3 regions of the Actinophytocola glycyrrhizae genome follow, and region 1 is predicted to be linked to each of the others. Evidence: riboswitches for the same ligand, from Rfam matches in the RefSeq annotation. Region 1 holds a riboswitch; each other region holds the start of a gene.
What was found. Region 1 has a riboswitch for S-adenosylmethionine ahead of ACFPCV_RS11145 (methionine ABC transporter ATP-binding protein). Riboswitches for the same ligand answer to the same signal wherever they lie in the genome.
Positions count from the first base shown of each region.

Region 1 (3,268 bases):
CCCGCGCCGGACAGCTCGGTTGCCACCCGCAGGGCGTCGTCGCCGTCCGCGCACAGGAACGCGCAGGTCGGACCGGAACCCGAGACGGTGCCCGCGAGAGCACCGGCCGCCACCCCCGCGCGCAGCGTGCGCCGCAGGCCGGGGCGCAGCGAGACCGCCGCCGCCTGGAGGTCGTTGCCGAGCAACAGGGCCAGCCGGTGCGGGTCGCCGGACGCGAGCGCCTCCAGCACCGGCTCGACCTCGCCGACGCGAGGCGGGTCGCCCTCGGCCCGGAGCCGGTCCAGCTCGCCGTAGACCTTCGGGGTGGCCAGGCCGCCGCGGGCGAAGGCCAGCACCCAGTGGAAGGTGTGGCGGGCCAGCACGGGCACGATCGCCTCGCCCCTGCCCGTGCCGAGCGCGGTGCCGCCGTGCAGCATGAACGGCACGTCGCTGCCCAGGTTCGCCGCGACCCCGGCCAGCTCGTCGCGGCCGATCTCCAGCTTCCACAGGTTCGCGAGACCGACCAGCGTGGCCGCCGCGTCGGCGCTGCCGCCCGCCATGCCGCCGGACACCGGGATGCCCTTGCGGATCAGCACGCGCACCTTCAGCTCGCCGACGTCACGGCCGACGTGCCGGGCCAGCTCCTCGACGGCCCGCCACGCCAGGTTCGCACCGTTCGTCGGCACCGCTGAGGCGCCTTCACCCTGGACCTCGACACCGGGATCGTCGGCGACGGCGACCGTCACCTCGTCGGTCAGCGACAGCGACTGGAAGACGGTCGTCAACTCGTGGAAACCGTCCCGCCGCAGGTCGCCGACCGCGAGGTGCAGGTTCACCTTCGACGGCACCCGGACGGTCACCGGGCGGGGCACTACCGCAAGCACCGTGCAAGCCTACGGCCACCGCCGGGACCGGTCGCTACGCGGCTGCCACGGCGCGCGGTCCGGTCAGCGCACGCTGCACGTACGCGCCCCGCTCCTCCAGCCAGCCCAGCGCCGCGTCGGCCCGCTCGCCGGTGATGCCGAGCCGGAACCGCGCCACCGGCGTCTCGCCGATCTTGGTCACGCCACCGCCCGACACGGTGATCTCGTTGCCGAACCGGCTCGCGGCCTCCGGCAGCAACGCCCCGATCGACGCGAACCCGACCAGGACGACGTCCGCGACACCGGGCGCGGTCTTCTCGATCGCGGGAAGGACCGTGCGCGCGACCCGGCTGTCCGGGTCCTGCACGAGGTCCAGCAGCCTGCCGTGTTCGAGGATGCGCCCGTCCTCCAGCACCGCGACGTCGTCGGCGATCTTGCGGACGACACCCGCGTCCTGCGTGGCGATGAGGACGGTCGCGCCCAACTCTCCCCTGGCGCGGTCGAGGACCGCGAGCACACCGGCGGCGCCGGTCGCGTCCAGGCCGCCGGTCGGGTCGTCGGCCAGCACCACGGTCGGCTCGCCGACGAGCGCACGCGCGATCGCGATCCGCTGCCGCTGGCCGGGAGTGAGCTGGTCGGGGTAGGTGGCGGCCTTGTCGGTGAGCCCGATCAGGTCCAGCAGCTTGCCGACCCGGTCGCGGCGGCGCGGGCCGTCCACCCCGGCCTGCTCCAGCGGGAGCGCGATGTTGCCGGCCGCGGTGCGCTGCGCGAGGAGCGACTCACCTGCCGGGACGACGCCGATGCGGGCACGCGCGGCGCGCAGGCTGCGCTGGTCGAGCGCCGCGGTGTTGAGCCCGTCGAGGCGGAAGACGCCGCTGTCGGGACGTTCGCGGAGGGCGAGCACCCTGGCGAGGGTGGACTTGCCGGCCCCGGCCGGGCCCACGACACCGGCGATCACACCGGCTTCCACGTTCAGGGTGACGTCGTCCAGCGCGACCACGGCGCCGGTAGTACTTCGGAACGACTTGGTCAGGTTCTCGACGGTGATCACGTTCGGGTACTCCAGTCCAGGCGCACGCGGGTGCGTACCCGCGTGTGGTGAGTGGCCCCGTCGGCCAGGGCTCAGGGAAGTCGGATGGCTCGAATCAGCTTCAGTTCGATGAGCACATGCGACGACAGCCCGTGACCGTGCGCCTGCACTGGTCGATGACCCGCCTGGTGGTGAGGATCTGCACCGTTCTCACTCCTCCATCGTTCCTGGCGGTAGCACCTGCCCGCGACGGGTGGTTGCTGCGGCGTCTCAGAGCCAGGTCTCTCGGCCGCTCGGGATGGATTACCGCTGACAAGTACACCTGACGGGTCCACTGGTTGGCAACCCGCGAACCCCCGAATTGAGTCCTGCTATTCGGAGGATCACATCGTTACTCCAGTCCCTTGCCCGCCGTTCGGGCTATCGAGGCGTAGTCGCCGACCGTGATGGTCTCCCCGCGGGCGGCCGGATCGACCCCGGCGCGGGTGAGGATGCCGGCGGCCCGGTCGGCTGTTCCCGCCCAGGTCGCGAGGGCTGCCCGGAGCGTCTTGCGCCGCTGCGCGAAGGCCGCGTCGACGAGCGGGAACACCGTTTTCCGGTCCCCTGGCGGCGGTTCGCGGCGGGTGAGGAGGACGAGCGCGGAGTCGACGTTGGGCACGGGCCAGAAGACGGTCCTCGGCACCGTGGCGACCCGCCGCGCGTGGGCGTACCAGGCGATCTTGACGCTGGGCACGCCGTAGACCTTGGAGCCGGGGCCCGCCACCATGCGGTCGGCGACCTCGGCCTGGACCATGACCAGCGCACGGGTCATGGTCGGCAGCTCGGCGAGCAGGTGCAGCACGACGGGCACGGAGACGTTGTAGGGCAGGTTCGCGACGAGCGCCGTCGGGGCGTGGAGCTGTTCGCTGGTGGCCCTGAGCGCGTCGGCGTTGACGACGGTGAGCCGGTCCGCGACAACGGGCGCCCGCTCCGCGACGGTCGCGGGGAGCCGCCCGGCGAGCACCGGGTCGATCTCGACGGCCACCACCTTCCGGACGACCGGCAGGAGGGCCAGGGTGAGCGACCCGAGCCCGGGCCCGACCTCGAGGACGGTGTCGTCGGCCCGCACCCCGGCGGCGGCCACGATGCGGCGCACGGTGTTGGGGTCGTGCACGAAGTTCTGCCCGAGCTTCTTCGTGGGGCGGACGTCCAACTCCGCGGCGAGCCGCCGGATGTCGCCGGGCCCAAGAAGGGCACTCACGTCAGCCTCAGTCACCCACAGAGCCTAACCACCCCCAAGAACCCCCACCCACCCCCCGCAAACCCCGCGAGTCCCCGCTTCAGAACCCGCGAGTCCCCCGTTCAAGACCCGCGAGTCCCCCGTTCAGAACCCGCGAGTCCCCCGTTCAGGACCGGT
Region 1 is NZ_JBHSIS010000006.1:82,126-85,393, forward strand. It holds gene ACFPCV_RS11140 (4-(cytidine 5'-diphospho)-2-C-methyl-D-erythritol kinase) at 1-863, opposite strand, end outside; gene ACFPCV_RS11145 (methionine ABC transporter ATP-binding protein) at 898-1,893, opposite strand; SAM riboswitch class I at 2,088-2,177, opposite strand; gene rsmA (16S rRNA (adenine(1518)-N(6)/adenine(1519)-N(6))-dimethyltransferase RsmA) at 2,264-3,127, opposite strand.

Region 2 (3,268 bases), on a different contig from region 1:
CGGGTACGAACACGGTGCGGACGTCGTGGACGCCACGGTCGGGGTGGCGCTCGGTCTGGTGCTCGGTGTTGGTGCGCCCGGGTTTCTGCGGAACCTGCTCGCCGCGCTCTGACCCGCAGCGGGTCAGAGCACGGCGAGGTGGCTGTCAGTCGGCCAGGGCTTCGCGGACCGCGGCCGCGGACGGCGGCACCGTCGCACGCGGGCCCACCTTGTCCTGCACGGCATCGAGGGTCTTGAGGCCGTCGCCGGTGATGAGGAGGACCGTCTCGGCCTCGGGGTCGAGCTGGCCGGTCTCGATGAGCTTCTTGGCCGTGGCCACGGTGACACCACCCGCGGTTTCGGCGAAGATGCCTTCGGTCCTGGCCAGCAGGCGGATGCCCGCGACGACCTCGTCGTCGGAGACGTTCTCGACCGCGCCACCCGTGCGCCGGACGACGTCCAGCACGTACGGGCCGTCCGCGGGCGCGCCGATCGCGAGGGACCGGGCGATGGTGTCCGGCTTCACCGGAGTCACGACGTCGTGGCCCGCCTTGTAGGCGGCGGCGACCGGGGAACAGCCGGTGGCCTGCGCACCGAACACGCGGTACGGCCTGCCGTCGACGAGGCCGAGGTCGATCAGCTCGCGGAAACCCTTGTCCACCTTGGTGAGCTGCGAACCGGACGCGATCGGCACGACCACCTGGTCGGGCAGGCGCCAGCCCAGCTGCTCGGCGACCTCGTAGCCGAGGGTCTTCGAACCCTCCGCGTAGTACGGCCGGACGTTGACGTTCACGAACGCCCAGTCCTCGTGCTCCGCGGCCAGTTCGGTGGCGAGCCGGTTCACGTCGTCGTAGTTGCCGTCGACGGCGATCAGCGCGCCGTCGTACACGGCCGTGGTCAGGATTTTCGCCCGTTCGAGGGACGACGGGATGAGCACCACCGACTCCCAGCCCGCGCGGGCCGCGGCGGCCGCGACCGCGTTCGCGAGGTTGCCGGTGGACGGGCACGCGAGCACCCGGAAACCGAGCTGCCGTGCGGCGGCGAGTGCCACGCCGACCACACGGTCCTTGAAGGAGTGTGTCGGGTTGCCGGTGTCATCCTTGACCCACAAGGACTTCATGCCCAGGGCCGCGCCCAGGCGGTCGGCCTTCACGAGCCGCGTGAGGCCGGGCTCGGTGTTGGGGTGCCTGTCCACATCGGACGGGACGGGCAACAGCCCGCGGTACCGCCAGATCGACCTGGGGCCCGCTTCGATCTCGGCTCGGGTGACATCACCGAACTCGTAGGAGACCTCCAGCGGGCCGAAACACTCGCTACACGCGAACTCGGGGGCGAGTGGAATCTGGTTGCCGCATTCCCGGCAGGTCAGGGCGCGTGCGGGCCCGAGGTCGAGCGTGGTGGTGCCGGCGTCGGCGGTGATCGTCATCGCGAGGTGTCTCCTCATCTGTCCCGCGTGCGGGTCGGAATTGGCACCGTGGTCGTCGCCGTCCTCGCGTACGCGAATGATGCGGCTGACGCCGGTTGCCGGGGCTTCTTCGGGCCGATCCCTCTGCCCCTCTGGATGAGCGGTATTCAGTTGTCTGCCGGACACGTTACGGCACGACCCCGTGACTCGGCCAATGTGAGGTCCATCATCCGAGAGCGGGTTCAGCGGGCCTCGAGGGCGGCGGCCTGCCCGTCGGCCCGGCCGTGGGCGGGTGATGCGAGGATGGCGGGGTGAAGGCGCCCGCCGTGACCCCGCCCGCACTGCAGCTCGTGCTGGGCGAAGAGGAACTGCTGGTCGAACGGGCCGTCCAGGCCGCGGTGGAGGCGTCGCGTCTCGCCGACCCGACGGCCGAGACGACCCGAGTGAAGGTGACCGACCTGACCGCACCGGAGCTCGCGGAACTCGTCAGCCCTTCGCTGTTCGCCGAGCGGCGCGTGATCGTCCTGGAGGGTGCGCAGGAGGCGGGCAAGGACATCGCCGTGTCGATCGCCGCCTACGTCAAGGAACCCGCCGACAGCGTGCAGCTTGTCGTGCTGCACAACGGTGGTGGCCGCAAGCCTGGCAAGGACCTGGTGACCGCGATGCGGTCGGCGGACGCGCAGGTCGTCGAATGCCCGAAAATCACCAAACCGGGTGACCGCGAATCGTTCGTCCGGAACGAGATCCGCCGGGCGGGTGGGAAAACGGACCTGGAGGCGGTACGAGAGCTGATCGAGTCCGTCGGATCCGACCTCAGGGAACTCGCCGCCGCGGCGGCACAACTGGTCGCGGACACCAACGGTCAGGTCACGGTCGAGGCGATCCGCCGCTACCACCGGGGCCGAGCGGACGTGACGGGGTTCGCGGTCGCGGAGAAGGCCGTCACCGGCGACGTGACGGGTGCGCTGGAGATGCTGCGCTGGGCGATGCAGCTGGGTGTGCCGCACGTGCTCGTGGCCGACGCGCTGGCCGACGCCGTGCGCACGGTCGCGAAGGTGGCCGGCGCGGGCCGGGCCGACCCGTTCCGGCTGTCGAGTGAGCTGGGGATGCCCGCGTGGAAGGTCCGCAAGGCGCTGGCGCAGTCGCGTGGGTGGCACCCGGCGGGCCTGGTGATGGCGATGCGGGTGGTGGCCGACGTCAACGCGGACGTGAAGGGTGTCGCGGCGGACGCGGGCTACGCGCTGGAGCGGGCCGTGCTGAAGCTGGCGGAAGCCCGCCGCCGGACCTGACCGTCACCGGGTGTGCTTGACCCTGATGGACGCTCGCTGACCAGCGGATTCATCGAAAACGGCCGGTGGGCAACCCCCACCCGAACCCGGGGGCATCCCGCCTTGCCAGTCTACCGGATGGGGGTGTCAGTGGGTGGGGTGTCGATCTTGGTTGTGGATAACCGGAGCGGTTGTGGACAAGTCCGGACATGACGAGGGCGCGCCGGCTGTGCCGGCGCGCCCTCGGGGTGTTCTGGGCAGATCTGGGTCAGATCTGGTTCGCGCGCTTCGCCATGGCGGACTTCTTGTTCGCCGCCTGGTTCGCGTGGATCACGCCCTTGCCCGCCGCCTTGTCGAGCTTGCGGCTGGCTTCCTGCAGCAGCTCCACGGCCTTCGCCTTGTCGCCGGCGTCGGCTGCTTCTCGGAACTTGCGGATCGCGGTCTTCACCGAGGACTTGACGGACTTGTTGCGCTGGCGCGCCTTCTCGTTCGTCTTGATCCGCTTGATCTGGGACTTGATGTTGGCCATGGGGGACTACTCCTCGATGTCGATCACGGTTGTCGTGACCGCATTTAGGGTGGCCCCTCCGGAACGGACGGGTTTCCTCCTGGGCGG
Region 2 is NZ_JBHSIS010000022.1:382,165-385,432, forward strand. It holds gene ACFPCV_RS32805 (hypothetical protein) at 1-112, shown strand, start outside; gene thrC (threonine synthase) at 146-1,405, opposite strand; SAM riboswitch class I at 1,417-1,547, opposite strand; gene holA (DNA polymerase III subunit delta) at 1,696-2,673, shown strand; gene rpsT (30S ribosomal protein S20) at 2,921-3,181, opposite strand.
Region 2: another riboswitch for S-adenosylmethionine. It lies ahead of thrC (threonine synthase); the one in region 1 lies ahead of ACFPCV_RS11145 (methionine ABC transporter ATP-binding protein).

Region 3 (3,268 bases), on a different contig from region 1:
TTGTACGACTCGGCCAGGGTCGGGTAGTTGAACACCGTGTCGACGAGGTAGTCGACGGTGCCGCCGCAGCCCATCACGGCCTGTCCGATGTGGACCAGCTCGGTCGCGTTGGTGCCGAAGACGTGCACGCCGAGCAGGGAGCGGTCCTCTGGCGACACCAGCAGTTTCAGCACCCCGTACGAGTCGCCGATGATCTGGCCGCGGGCCAGCTCCCGGTACCGGGACACGCCGACCTCGAACGGCACCCGCTGTTCGGTCAGCTCGTCCTCGGTGCGGCCGATGAAGCTGATCTCCGGGATGGTGTAGATGCCGATCGGCTGCAGTGCGTGCATCTCGTGCGCCGGTTCGCCGCACGCGTGGTGCGCGGCGAGCCTGCCCTGTTCCATCGACGTCGCGGCCAGCGCGGGGAAGCCGATCACGTCGCCGACCGCGTAGATGTTGTCCACCTCGGTGCGGAAGGCCGAGTCGACGGTGATGCGGCCGCGTTTGTCCGCGGTCAGCCCGGCGGCGGCCAGGTCCAGCCCCTCGGTCATGCCCTGCCGTCCCGCCGAGTACATCACCGTGTCGGCGGGGATCTTCTTGCCGCTCTCCAGGACGGCGACCGTGCCCTTCTCGTACCGCTCGACCGCGGTGACCGTCTCGCCGAACCGGAACGTCACCGCGAGGTCGCGCAGCTGGTACTTGAGCGCCTCGATGACCTCGGTGTCGCAGAACTCGAGCATCCGCGTCCGCTGCTCGATCACCGTCACCTTCGTGCCGAGCGCGGCGAACATCGACGCGTACTCGACGCCGATCACCCCGGCGCCGACCACGACCATGGACCGGGGGATCCGCTCCAGGCCCAGGATGCCGTCCGAGTCCACGATCGTGTGATCGTCGAAGTCCACAGTGGATGGCCGGGCCGGGCGGGTGCCGGTGGCGATCACGATCTTCTCTGCGGTGACCTTGCGCTCGTGCCCGCTGCCGTCGGACACCTGCACGGTGTGCCGGTCGAGGAACCGGCCGAGGCCGGGCAGCACGTCGACGCCGTTGCGGGCCAGCTGGCTGCGGATCACGTCCACCTCGCGATCGACCACGTGCGACGTCCGCGCGGTCAGGTCGCCGATCGTGATGTCCTCCTTGACCCGGTAGCTCTGTCCGTACAGCTCCCGCTGCGACATGCCCGTCAGGTACAGCACCGCCTCGCGCAACGTCTTCGACGGGATCGTGCCCGTCTGGATGCAGACGCCGCCGATCATGTTGCGTCGTTCGATCAGCGCGACCGACGCGCCGAGCTTCGCCGCGGCGATCGCCGCCTTCTGCCCGCCAGGACCGGACCCCAGCACGAGCACGTCGTAGTCAGCCATGCGGGCCAGTCTGGCAGGGTCACATCCGTTGGACAGCCGAACGGTCGATCGGCTACCTTTTCTTCACGAAGGTCATGAGTGCCAGCTGCAGGTGACACTGCGAAGCCCCGGCTTGCTGGCCGGCAACCCTCCAACCGCGGTGGGGTGCCCCGGGTGAGGACCAGGCCCTCCGCGAGGTGCGGACGGGCAAGCGCGGGCCCTGGGAGCGGGGTCCCCGACCCAGGAGGCACCCCGTCATGACGCTTGCCATTCCCCACGCCCGAGCCGCCGTCGAAGCGCCGAGCACGGACCTGCCGTCCGTCGCGGGCAGCGGGCTCACCGTGCCCCTCGCGAACGGCACGTGGGTCCAGTACGCCAACCTCGACCACGCCGCCAGCGCGCCGTGTCTCGACGCCGTGCGGGACGCGGTGAACGAGCTGCTTCCCTGGTACGCCAGCGTCCACCGCGGCGCCGGGTTCGCCTCGCAGGTGTCCACGAAGGTCTACGAGAAAGCCCGGCACGTGGTCCGCGGGTTCGTCGGCGCCTGCCGCACCGACGAGGTCGTGTTCACCCGCAACACCACCGACGCGCTGAACCTGCTCGCGAGGGCGCTGCCCGCGAACACGTCGGTGGTCGTGTTCGACACCGACCACCACGCCGCGCTGCTGCCGTGGCGCGGCCCGCACGTGTACCGCGTGACGCCGACCGCCAACGTCGAGCGCGACCTCGACGAGGCCCTTGCCGCGACCCCGGCCGGGCCCCGCCTCGTCGTGGTCACCGGCGCCGCGAACGTCACCGGCGAGCTGTGGCCGGTCGCTCGTCTCGCCGCCGTCGCCCGCCGCCACGGCGCCCGCGTCGCGCTCGACGCCGCCCAGCTCGCGCCGCACCGCCCGGTCGATGTGCGGGCCCTCGACGTCGACTACGTGGTGCTGTCCGGGCACAAGCTGTACGCCCCGTTCGGCGCCGGTGCGCTGGTCGGGCGCGCGGACTGGCTGCGTGCTGCCCACCCGTACCTCGCGGGCGGCGGCGCGAGCAGGCTGGTGTCCGAGCGCGCCGTCTCGTGGCACCACGGCCCGGAGCGGCACGAGGCCGGTTCGCCGAACGTGGTCGGCGCGTACGCGCTGGCGGTCGCCTGCCAGACGATCGGCCGCTCGTGGGACGCGGTGACCGCGCACGAGGAGGAGCTGCTCGACCGCCTGCGCACCGGGCTCGCGAGCATCCCCGGCGTGCGGCAGCTGTCGATCCTCGGCGCCGACGCGCCCCGGGTCGGCGTCGTCAGCTTCACCGTCGAGGGCCACGACCCCGGCCTGGTCGCCGCGTACCTGTCGGCCGAGTACGGCATCGGTGTGCGCGATGGCGCGTTCTGCGCGCACATCGCGGTGCGCAGGCTCACCGGCGACCGCGCGCTGCGGGCGAGCCTCGGTCTGGGCAGCACCGCCGAGCACGTCGATCGCCTGCTCACCGCGCTGCGGCGGCTGGTCACCGACGGCCCGGCCGGCCGGTACGAGCTGGTCGACGGCCGGTACGCGCCGGTCGAGGACACCCGTCCGCTACCGGCCTTCCTGACCGGCCTGTGAACAGGCCATGGACAATGGCCCGGTGAGCGGAGTGAACGATTCAACCCCGCGGCTGGTCGGAACCTTCGAGGACCAGTCGTGAAACCCGACGAGACCGGCGCCGAGCCGGACACCGCGGAACCGCCCACGGCGCCGCTGCCACCGAGGAAGGTGTGGCTCGTCGCGGCCGTCGCGCCGGTCGTGCTGGTCATCGACCAGGTCACCAAGCAGCTCGCGCTGGCCGGGCTCGAGCACGAGCCACCGGTCCGGGTCCTCGGCGGCCTGTTCCACCTGCAGATCGTGCGCAACCCGGGTGCCGCGTGGGGCATGGCCACCGGCATGACGTGGGTGCTGACGCTCATCGCGCTCGCCGTGGTCATCGGCATC
Region 3 is NZ_JBHSIS010000010.1:125,123-128,390, reverse strand. It holds gene sthA (Si-specific NAD(P)(+) transhydrogenase) at 1-1,346, opposite strand, end outside; SAM riboswitch class IV at 1,417-1,545, shown strand; gene ACFPCV_RS22265 (aminotransferase class V-fold PLP-dependent enzyme) at 1,583-2,902, shown strand; gene lspA (signal peptidase II) at 2,981-3,268, shown strand, end outside.
Region 3: another riboswitch for S-adenosylmethionine. It lies ahead of ACFPCV_RS22265 (aminotransferase class V-fold PLP-dependent enzyme); the one in region 1 lies ahead of ACFPCV_RS11145 (methionine ABC transporter ATP-binding protein).